DNA from 3 places in the Candidatus Enterococcus mansonii genome. Region 1 is predicted to be linked to each of the others. Evidence: a T-box and tRNA genes for the amino acid it is inferred to sense, from the RefSeq annotation. Region 1 holds a T-box; the other regions hold tRNA genes.
The links. The T-box of region 1 lies ahead of argS (arginine--tRNA ligase). A T-box ahead of a tRNA ligase gene usually reads a tRNA of that ligase, here a tRNA-Arg.
Positions count from the first base shown of each region.

Region 1 (3,287 bases):
GCTAATTGAATGATCTAAACGAGTCGAATGAACATGCTGTGTATAGTTACCTAAACGTTGTACTTCCTCAGTTGCCAATAAATCTTCCACATACGACATATATTCTTGATCTTCACGCCATTTTTCAGTCATTAATTCTGGTTCCACCTTTTTCATATAGCTAAACAGATCCGTCAATATTTCTTCCTTTGACTCAAAGAGCTATGTAATTTTGTCTATGTATATTTCCTTTTTAAACGTCTTTTTGACTTGATGAAAGTATAGCACTCAGTCTTTCTAAATACTAGGATTTTTGAATTCCGTAAACAAACTTTAATATTTGCTTTAAAAATATATTACTTTATTTTTTATAAAAAATAAGCCCAGAACGATTCGTTCCAGACTTATTTCTCTTTTTTTACATTTCTTCTGGTGCGTGTAAACCTAACAAACGTAAATCTTCTTTGATAATTGTAGCCATTGAATAAACAAGAGCTAGACGTGATTCTTTTTGTTCGTCATCCGCTAAGATTTTTACATGGGCGTAATATTTGTTAAATGCTTGAGCAACTTGGATTGCATGTTTCGCAATGACTGATGGCTCATATTTTTCTGCCGCTTGTAATACGATTTCAGGGAATTTTTGTAGAAGTTTAACCACTTCCCAACTCTCTTTATCGTTTAACTCATAATTTTTTGTTTCATCAATTGTAAATTCTGCTTTTCTAAGAATACTCATCGCACGAGCATGCGTATATTGAACGTAAGGTCCTGTCTCTCCTTCGAAACGAACAACTTCTTCTAACACAAAATCAAAATTATTCAAACGATCATTTTTCAGGTCATGGAAAATAACAGAGCCGATTCCTACTTGTCTTGCTACTTCTTCACGGTTTGGCAAATCAGGATTTTTTTCCATGATTTGTTTATTTGCCAATTCAACGGCTTCATTCAGCACTTCTTCTAACAGAACAATTTTACCTTTACGAGTAGATAATTTTTTGCCGCCTTGTGTAATCAAACCAAAAGGAATATGGTGCATATCTTCTGACCAATCAAAACCAAGTTCTTTCAATACTGCTTTCAATTGTTTGAAATGATTACTTTGTTCGTTTCCTACAACATAAAGTGATTTTGCAAAGTCATATGTGCGTTTACGGTACAACGCTGCTGCTAAATCACGTGTGATATAAAGCGTTGCCCCATCTGATTTTTTGATTAAAGCTGGATTTAAGTCATATGCAGATAAATCAACGATTTCTGCCCCTTCGTTTTCTTGCAACAAATGTTTTTCTTCAAGCATTGTCACAATTTCATCCATTTTATCATTATAAAAGGCTTCACCATTATAAGAATCAAACGAAACTTCAAGCATTGAATAAATTTTGTCAAACTCTTTTAATGATTCTGTACGGAACCACTGCCATAATTCTGTCGCTTCTTGATCGCCTTCTTCTAGCTTTTTAAACCACGCGCGTGCTTCATCTTCTAACTCAGGCTGAGTTTCGGCTTCTTCATGAAAATGGACATATAAACGCAGCAATTCATTGATTGGCGCATTTTTAACCGATTCTTCAGAGCCCCATTTTTTATAAGCAACAATCAGTTTCCCAAATTGCGTTCCCCAATCCCCCAAATGATTGATACGAACTGGCGCATAGCCAATTTTTTCTAAAATAAATGCAATGGAATTTCCAATAACTGTAGAACGAAGGTGCCCCATTGAAATTGGTTTGGCGATATTCGGTGAAGACATATCAATTGGTACCTTTCCATTACCTCCAATTGTGCTATCTCCGTAATGCCCTTTTTGTTTAGCAATTTGACCAATCACTGCTTGGCTAATCATTTTTTTATTCATAAAGAAATTTAAATATGGACCGACAACTTCAATCTTTTCAAAATTTTGTCCATCCATTTTCTCAGCTAACTCTGCTGCAATTTGCTGTGGTGCTTTACGGTAAACTTTAGCTAGTGAAAAAGCTGGAAAAGCCACATCCCCATGTTCAACTGATTTTGGATTCTCTAACAGTTGTGTCACTTGCTCCAATGATAAATCCTCTGCTACTGCATCATGAATCGCTTTTGCGACGATTTCTTTATTGTTCATAGTGTATCCTCCTATAAAATAATAGTTTGTTCGTTCATTATAATTAACCTATTTTTACGAAAAAACAAAAAATCCCTAGTGTTAAAAAACACCAGAGACGAGATTTTCCCGCGGTACCACTCTACTTGTCCATAAAAATATGAACCCACTTAATCTGATAACGGTAGATTGCCGTCTGCATCTGCAGATTCTCCAAAGTGCGCTTCCTTCATTTCATTATTTTCGGCTCTCACCCTCCCGAAATCGCTTTGTTAATTAAAATGAAGTACTCTCTTTTTCACTGAATCCTTCTTAAACTCGATTTATTATAGCAAATTTTTTTCTATCTGCATAGTCTCATCTGCTTAAATTGCAGAGAAAGCAAGACTGGGCTCAGCATTTAAAGAATAATCAGCAAAATGCCCTTTTTCTGCTTCTACAAAAGCGGCTGCACCAATCATCGCTGCGTTATCCCCGCACAATCTAAGCGGCGGAACGATAAAAGTCACATCGGGGAGTTCTTTTTTCACCTCAGCACTTAATCTCGTACGCAATCCTTGATTTGCAGCGACACCGCCTGCCATGACTAATTGTTTAATTGGGTATTCCTTGCATGCTCGGATTGTTTTATCTACTAAAACATCAATCACGCTTGCTTGAAAGCTTGCAGCTAAATCTTCCGTCGATAGCTCTAGACCTCTCTGTTCAGCATTATGAACGGTATTAATAAACGAACTTTTCAACCCGCTAAAGCTAAAGTCATAATTGTCTTCTTTAATCATCGCTCTAGGAAAATGATAGCTATCTACCCCTTTATGAGCCAACTCATCAATTTCTTTTCCACTAGGGTAAGCTAACCCTAAAACTCTACCTACTTTATCATAGGCTTCGCCAGCCGCATCATCTCTTGTTTCACCAATGATTTCAAACGATCCGGTTTCTTTCATATACACTAATTCTGTATGTCCACCACTCACCAGCAATGCCATTAAAGGGAATTGTAGTGGTTCTTCAAAGTGAGCAGCATAAATATGTCCAGCCATGTGATTGACAGGAATCAACGGTAAATCATGCGCCCAAGCAAATGCCTTCCCAGCAGATAACCCGATTAATAATGCCCCGACTAATCCTGGTCCATACGTTACAGCTACGCCGCTTAATTCCTCAGGCTCCACGTTTGCTTCAGCCAACGCATCATCAATGCATAATGTAATTTCTT
Region 1 covers NZ_NGLE02000001.1:3,230,455-3,233,741, reverse strand. Annotated here, with positions in the region: gene A5880_RS15195 (HD domain-containing protein) at 1-132, opposite strand, end outside; gene argS (arginine--tRNA ligase) at 398-2,089, opposite strand; T-box leader at 2,180-2,379, opposite strand; gene tsaD (tRNA (adenosine(37)-N6)-threonylcarbamoyltransferase complex transferase subunit TsaD) at 2,434-3,287, opposite strand, start outside.

Region 2 (3,287 bases), 660 kb from region 1:
TTAAAACCCATGAATGGATCACAAACAATTGGTGGGGCGATCATACTGATCCTTACGGATATTTGGCACAATGGGGTATTAGCAAATCTCGTTTGTCTCAAGACTTAATGAATGGCTTACCTGAGGATGGTAGTGAGACGATTGTTAAACCTAACAAGCCAAATACACCTAAATACAAAGTTGGGCAACACATCCGTTTTGCGACAATTTACAATACTCCTGATGATCCAAACGAAAAACATATCAATGCTGATCAAAAATGGACACAGGTGGGAACTATCACTCAAAAACTAGATGGTCGTAAAAATCTCTATAAAATTGAGAACAGTGGCAAGTTATTAGGTTACGTCAATGATGGGGACATCGTGGAGATTTGGAATCCTAATCAATCAACTGCACCATCTAAGCCACAAGAGTCTAATCTAGTGGCTATGAATGGGACGTTTACGACTAATCAAAGCTTGCCAGTGTCGCCAGATACAACAGTTGAGAGTGCTGCTTTGGCTTGGTATGATCCTTTTGAGTCAATGGAGTATGATGGTTATGTCATGGCCAATGGTTATGCATGGGTAAGTTACATTGATTATGGTGGTACACGTCGCTATGTTGCTGTAGGTCCAAATGATGGGCAGGTCGATACAACGTGGGGTACAGGGTTCTTTAATTAAATAAAATAGCCCTCCTTGCTTGGAGGGCTTGTTCATAGTTTTATTCAACATTGTGTTTTGACATATTGAAGCACTCACCTTTGTCATCGAACATCAGTGTTATGCTTTTATTCTCTCTACTCTTGCGAGCGCTTGACCATGTTACCATTGAGATATGGTTATCTCTAACATCCTTAAAAATATCTGTCGGAGTTCCTAACGTATCTACTGCACTTTCGTATGTCACGCCTTCATAAATATATTTCAAATTATCTTCTGTGAATTTGGATGTTCTGTCCTTTTGTGAATCATTATGTAATGCAAGATGCAATTTAGGAGAATATGAAAGACTCGTATTTGAGATTCTTTTTTTATTGTATAATAATAAATCGCCGTGTCTATCGCTAAAGTCATATTGATGCAAAAAAGCACTAAGCTTGAATCTAAATTTTAAGCTTTCTTCAGAAGTCTTTGAAACGTCAGTGTTATAGAATAATTTTTCCATAGTTGTCTGGTTGTACATAATAGCAGCGATGGTTAATAGAAAAACTGTTATAATTGCTAGTATTATTTTTTTTGATCGGATAAATTTCAATTTTATTTCCCCCTTTTTATTAAATAATTATATACTTTTACTACACAAGTCTGCAATCCTATCCTCGATATCGTTGCTCAATATCAACAACTCGCACAACTCTACAGCCTCCTCAAAACTCTCAAACTCTCACCGAGCCGCACCACTATCATTAACCAATTCTACTACCGTTACCATCTAATATAATAAGCAAAGAGGGGAGAGAATTATTTTGCATAAATCAAATAAAAAAGACTCTCCTAAATTAACAGGAGAGTCTTGAATTATTATGTTTTGGCTAACAGATTTTTACACCCAAAAATACACCTAAATTTTTATTTTTACACCCAAATCTACCTAAAAAATCAAAATAAAAATCATTATCAAAGGATCGTATAACCGTTCTTATTGCTGTTTTATCAATGAAAATCATGATTAAACTATGTTATAAACAGTTATAAAAAATACGCCAAGAGAGATTCGAACTCCCGACCGCTCGCTTAGAAGGCGAGTGCTCTATCCAGCTGAGCTATTGGCGCAATATGTTAACGCAACAAAATTTATTATAATGAACATAGAAAACAAAGTCAATCAAAAATTTCAAAAATACTCAACTTTGTCTATAAAGTGGAGAATAGACAAATTTTCATTGACTCACCTAGTATCTTTTGTTATGATATTAATGTTGTAATTGTGGACTCCACAGCTACAACCGCACAGAACAAGTTTTTAAGCATGATGTTTTATCATCACTTGGGATGGCGAGTCTAAGTCTAAAAGAAGGAGGTGCTGTATAGCATGTACGCAATTATCAAAACTGGTGGTAAACAAGTAAAAGTTGAGGTAGGTCAAGCAATTTACGTTGAAAAATTAGACGTAGAAGCTGGCGAAAAAGTTGTTTTTGACGAAGTTATCTTAGTAGGTGGCGAGTCTACGAAAGTAGGAGCTCCAACTGTTGCAGGTGCAACTGTCGAAGGAACTGTAGAGAAACACGGCAAACAAAAGAAAGTCGTGACGTTCAAATACAAACCTAAAAAACACACTCACCGCAAACAAGGTCACCGTCAACCATATACAAAAGTTGTAATCAACGCAATCAACGCATAATTCTTTTAAGTTGTATAGGAAAGAAGGCCTATCAATGATTAAAAGTTCTTTTAAACGAAATGGCGCAGGTCAAATCGTTTCATTTGAAGTCTCAGGGCATGCCGAATCAGGTCCTTATGGCAGTGATATCGTTTGTGCAGCTGTGTCTGCTTTAGCGATTAGCACAGTCAATGGCATTGATGCTTTAGCTGGTTTTGAACCGATTGTTGAAACCAACGAAACAGAAGGTGGTTACCTTTATGTTGAGATGATTTCAAAAGCCAATCAAGAACAAACCAACATTGCCCAAATTCTCTTGGAAAACCTTTTACTAGGTTTACAAGCAGTCGAGCAAGAAAATCTTGAATTTATTCAAGTCAAAACCATAAATGAAAAATAGGAGGTGCAGACTATGTTATTAAACATGAATTTACAATTATTCGCCCACAAAAAAGGTGGAGGTTCTACTTCCAATGGTCGTGATTCAGAATCTAAACGCCTAGGTGCTAAAAGTGCTGATGGACAAACTGTTACTGGTGGATCAATTTTATACCGTCAACGCGGAACTAAAATTTACCCAGGAGCAAACGTCGGTATTGGTGGCGACGACACGTTATTTGCTAAAGTTGATGGTGTAGTACGTTTTGAACGTAAAGGCCGCGACAAAAAACAAGTGTCTGTTTATCCAGTAGCTCAATAATAATTGAATTTACCAGCTCTATCTCTTGTGTAGTAAGGGATAGGGCTTTTTTTTATGTAAAAATGGTTAAAGATGCATCTGCATAACTAAATTGAAAAGAAGAGTAAAATATCATAATGATTAGTTGTAATTTTATTGAAAAATAATTAAAAAAATTTAACTTACGAGAAATTTATTTTTATGATAGCATGAACTCTGTTACAAAAATAGAGGAGAGTGTATTATGCCAAAAACAAAAAAAGAAGGGTTATTTTTTACTACCATTGTGTGTTTTTTTATG
Region 2 covers NZ_NGLE02000001.1:2,567,101-2,570,387, forward strand. Annotated here, with positions in the region: gene A5880_RS12020 (N-acetylmuramoyl-L-alanine amidase) at 1-668, shown strand, start outside; gene A5880_RS12025 (hypothetical protein) at 709-1,242, opposite strand; tRNA gene A5880_RS12030 (tRNA-Arg) at 1,687-1,760, opposite strand; ribosomal protein L21 leader region at 1,922-2,000, shown strand; gene rplU (50S ribosomal protein L21) at 2,020-2,328, shown strand; gene A5880_RS12040 (ribosomal-processing cysteine protease Prp) at 2,363-2,707, shown strand; gene rpmA (50S ribosomal protein L27) at 2,720-3,007, shown strand; gene A5880_RS12050 (DUF2798 domain-containing protein) at 3,231-3,287, shown strand, end outside.
Region 2: it has a tRNA-Arg gene. The T-box ahead of argS (arginine--tRNA ligase) is inferred to sense a tRNA for this amino acid. The anticodon was not compared.

Region 3 (3,287 bases), 510 kb from region 1:
GTTGTAAGATCTTACAAAAACAAATGTTAGGAGGTAATAGCAAATGGCAAAAACAATTGGAGAAGTAAGGAGTTTTCTTGACGGTCTCGTTGGTAAAGTAACTGTTGATAAATCTGATTCTGGACTAAATGGACAGTGCGTGAGTTTAATTAAGAATTTACTTGAATTTGTTGGCGCACCAAATCCATATGCCGCACGAGGAAATGCAAAAGATATTCCAAACACGTATGTTTCTCAAGGAATTGCAAAAGTTGGCGCTGGCACACTCAACATAGCAGTCAGCAGGAATGGTGGCGGTGGCTATGGGCACGTATGGGTAAAAATTGGTTCTGATAGCTGGCAAGCAAATTGGAATGGCTTTGCTGTCAAGAAGAATGTTGGGGAAGTTTCTATTACAGATATTTTAAATCTAGACCAATGGATTTCAACCAGTAATGCACCAAGTCCTGGAGGGAAAGCAACTACTTTAAGTGCTAAAGGTGAAGCCTTAATCAAAAAATTTGAAGAATGTGTACTTACAGCCTATGACCTTGGTGATGGAATGATTACCATCGGTTGGGGACATGCGGAACCAAAAGGTCAAACAAATTTAGTTGCTGGAGTAACGACATGGTCTCAAGCTCAAGCGGATGAGCAATTCAGGAAAGATATAGCAGGTTATGTAAATACAGTAAATAACTATTTCACTCGTTCTTTTAATCAAAATCAATTCGATGCAATGGTAAGTTTTACCTATAATTGCGGTACGGGAGTCTTTGGAAGAGATAATTGGGATAAGAATGCTTCCGATAGTTATATTACGGAATCAATAGCTAATTACATTAATAAAGGATCACAATTTGAGGAAGGTTTAAGACGTCGTCGTCAAGAAGAAATTAATCTATTTAACACACCGGTAAACGGTAGTGAAGCAACAAAAAAGGAGGAAGAAGATATGACAGAATTTGCTATTTTATATGGAACAGGAGTTTATTATGTATGTGGAACAAAAATGGTTCCTTTGACCACAGCTACGCAATGGAGCGTATTGAGAACGGTCTATGAACAGGTACAAGAACATAAGACTGGAAAAGCAACGCCAATCAAGGTAATGGATTGGAGAAATAATCAAGCGACTTTCGATGCGTACGCAAAAATTTGTGGCTTAAAATAAGTATAAAGTTAAGATCACTCATTGAGTGGTCTTTTTTTGAGGAAATATGATGAAAGTATTAATGTATGTAGCTCACAGTATTAAAAACTTCGAATTTAATCTTCTTTTTGATTTTATGTTGGTTCAAAAACATTTCAATAAAAAAAGCACCCTGAATTAACAGAAGAGCCTTGAATTGATTATGTTATAGCCAACAAATTTTAACACCTAAATCCACCTAAAAATTTAAATGAATAATCATTATGAAAATATGTTATAATCAGTTCTAGAGTTGATATAACAGTAATAATCATGATGAAACTATAATAACTAAAAGGTTTAAAAAACGCGCCCTGAGGGAATCGAACCCCCGTCTCAAGAACCGGAATCTTACGTGATATCCACTACACTAAGGGCGCAAGCACGAATACTAGTTTAGCTGATATTGATAAAAATTACAAGGGGAAGGACAAAAATAATGAAATTTGAACAACAGTTATCCCAACAACAAAAACAAGTCCAAAAACTTGCGATGACACAGCAATTACAGCAATCTATTCAAATTTTACAATATAATTCAGACGAACTTTATTCATACATAGAAACAAAGTCATTAGAAAATCCACTAATTGATATTCAAATAGATAGAGAAAACAGCGATTTTTCAAGTTCTGCCAGCAGAACTTATACAACGAATGAAGAAAATAACTATCTAAACCAAATCCCAGATAACCATCGTTCACTTTTTGAATATTTGATTGATCAGGTTCATTTGAATTATCGGGATACTTATCTTAGGACATTGGTTTTATTTTTAGTTGAATATATTGATTTAAATGGTTACTTGATGATTGATTTAGAGGAAGCAGTGGCTAAGACTGGAGCAAAATCAATAGAAATGTTGGATGCGTTGACATTGATTCAGCAATTGGATCCAGCAGGAGTTGGTGCTAGGGATTTGCGTGAGTGTTTACTGCTGCAAATTGAGCGTGATGATACAGCGCCTGAATTGGCATACATTGTAGTAGAGGAAGAATTTGCTCACTTAGCTGAACGTAAATGGTCACTGATTGCTAAAAAATTTGAAGTAGAACTTTCTGAGATTCAATCGATTTTTGATTATATCCAAACATTAACCCCCGCTCCTGGAAGTATTTTTGAATCGACCTCTGGCTTGTATATTCGTCCTGATTTAACAGTGAAAATCAAGGAGAATCAGTTAACCGTTTTATCTAATAAGACAGGTACACCAACTATTCAGTTTCAACAATCCTATTTTGATCGGATGGAAGCGACTGAAGATAAAGAAGTTCAAAAATACATTCAGGAAAAGAAAAATGAATTTGAATGGTTAGAAAAAACAATCGCTCAGCGTGGCGATACAATTTTAAGAGTAGGAACAGAAATTGTTCAACGGCAACAAGGGTTCTTTTTTAAAGAGGATCGACCGTTAAAACCAATGACCTTAAAAGAAATCGCTGAAAGCTTAAAGATTCATGAATCAACGGTTAGTCGAGCAGTAAATGGTAAATACTTAGAAACGGATTTTGGCGTTTTCGAGTTGCGTTCTTTTTTCTCGAATGGATTATCAAATGAAAGCACTGGCGAAGAAACATCGACTGATAGCATCAAAAAGCAACTAAAATCATTAGTAGATAACGAAAATAAAGCGAAACCATTATCTGATCAGAAACTAGTAGATTTACTAAAAGAACAAGAAATAGACATCTCTCGTCGAACAGTAACAAAATATCGTGAAGCACTTGGAATACCAGCTTCTTCTAAACGAAAGAGATATGACTAACTAAGAAGAGAGAAAACAGAAAGACGAAAGTAATCGGCTCTTAAGATAAAGAGTTTTACGCTTTCGCCTTTCTGTTTTTTCCTTTATTTATTGACTAGTGTACGGTCGCCAATGCAAATGTTCAGATGGTAGCCCCTCTTCAACACCCTGCCAAACAGATTCAAACTGATGATTTTCTAATAAATGTTTGGATGCATCATTTGAAGGATCGATAATAGCATAGATCGTTGATTCGGATAGTTGTTCTGATTGTTTTATTAAATTCAATAAAATAGTTATTAGTTGATTGGCGTAGCCTTTGCCCCAATGGATTGGTAAAAGCATGTAGCCAATTTCGATTTTGTTATCTTC
Region 3 covers NZ_NGLE02000001.1:2,720,082-2,723,368, forward strand. Annotated here, with positions in the region: gene A5880_RS12740 (lysozyme) at 44-1,153, shown strand; tRNA gene A5880_RS12745 (tRNA-Arg) at 1,480-1,551, opposite strand; gene rpoN (RNA polymerase factor sigma-54) at 1,611-2,936, shown strand; gene A5880_RS12755 (GNAT family N-acetyltransferase) at 3,024-3,287, opposite strand, start outside.
Region 3: it has a tRNA-Arg gene. The T-box ahead of argS (arginine--tRNA ligase) is inferred to sense a tRNA for this amino acid. The anticodon was not compared.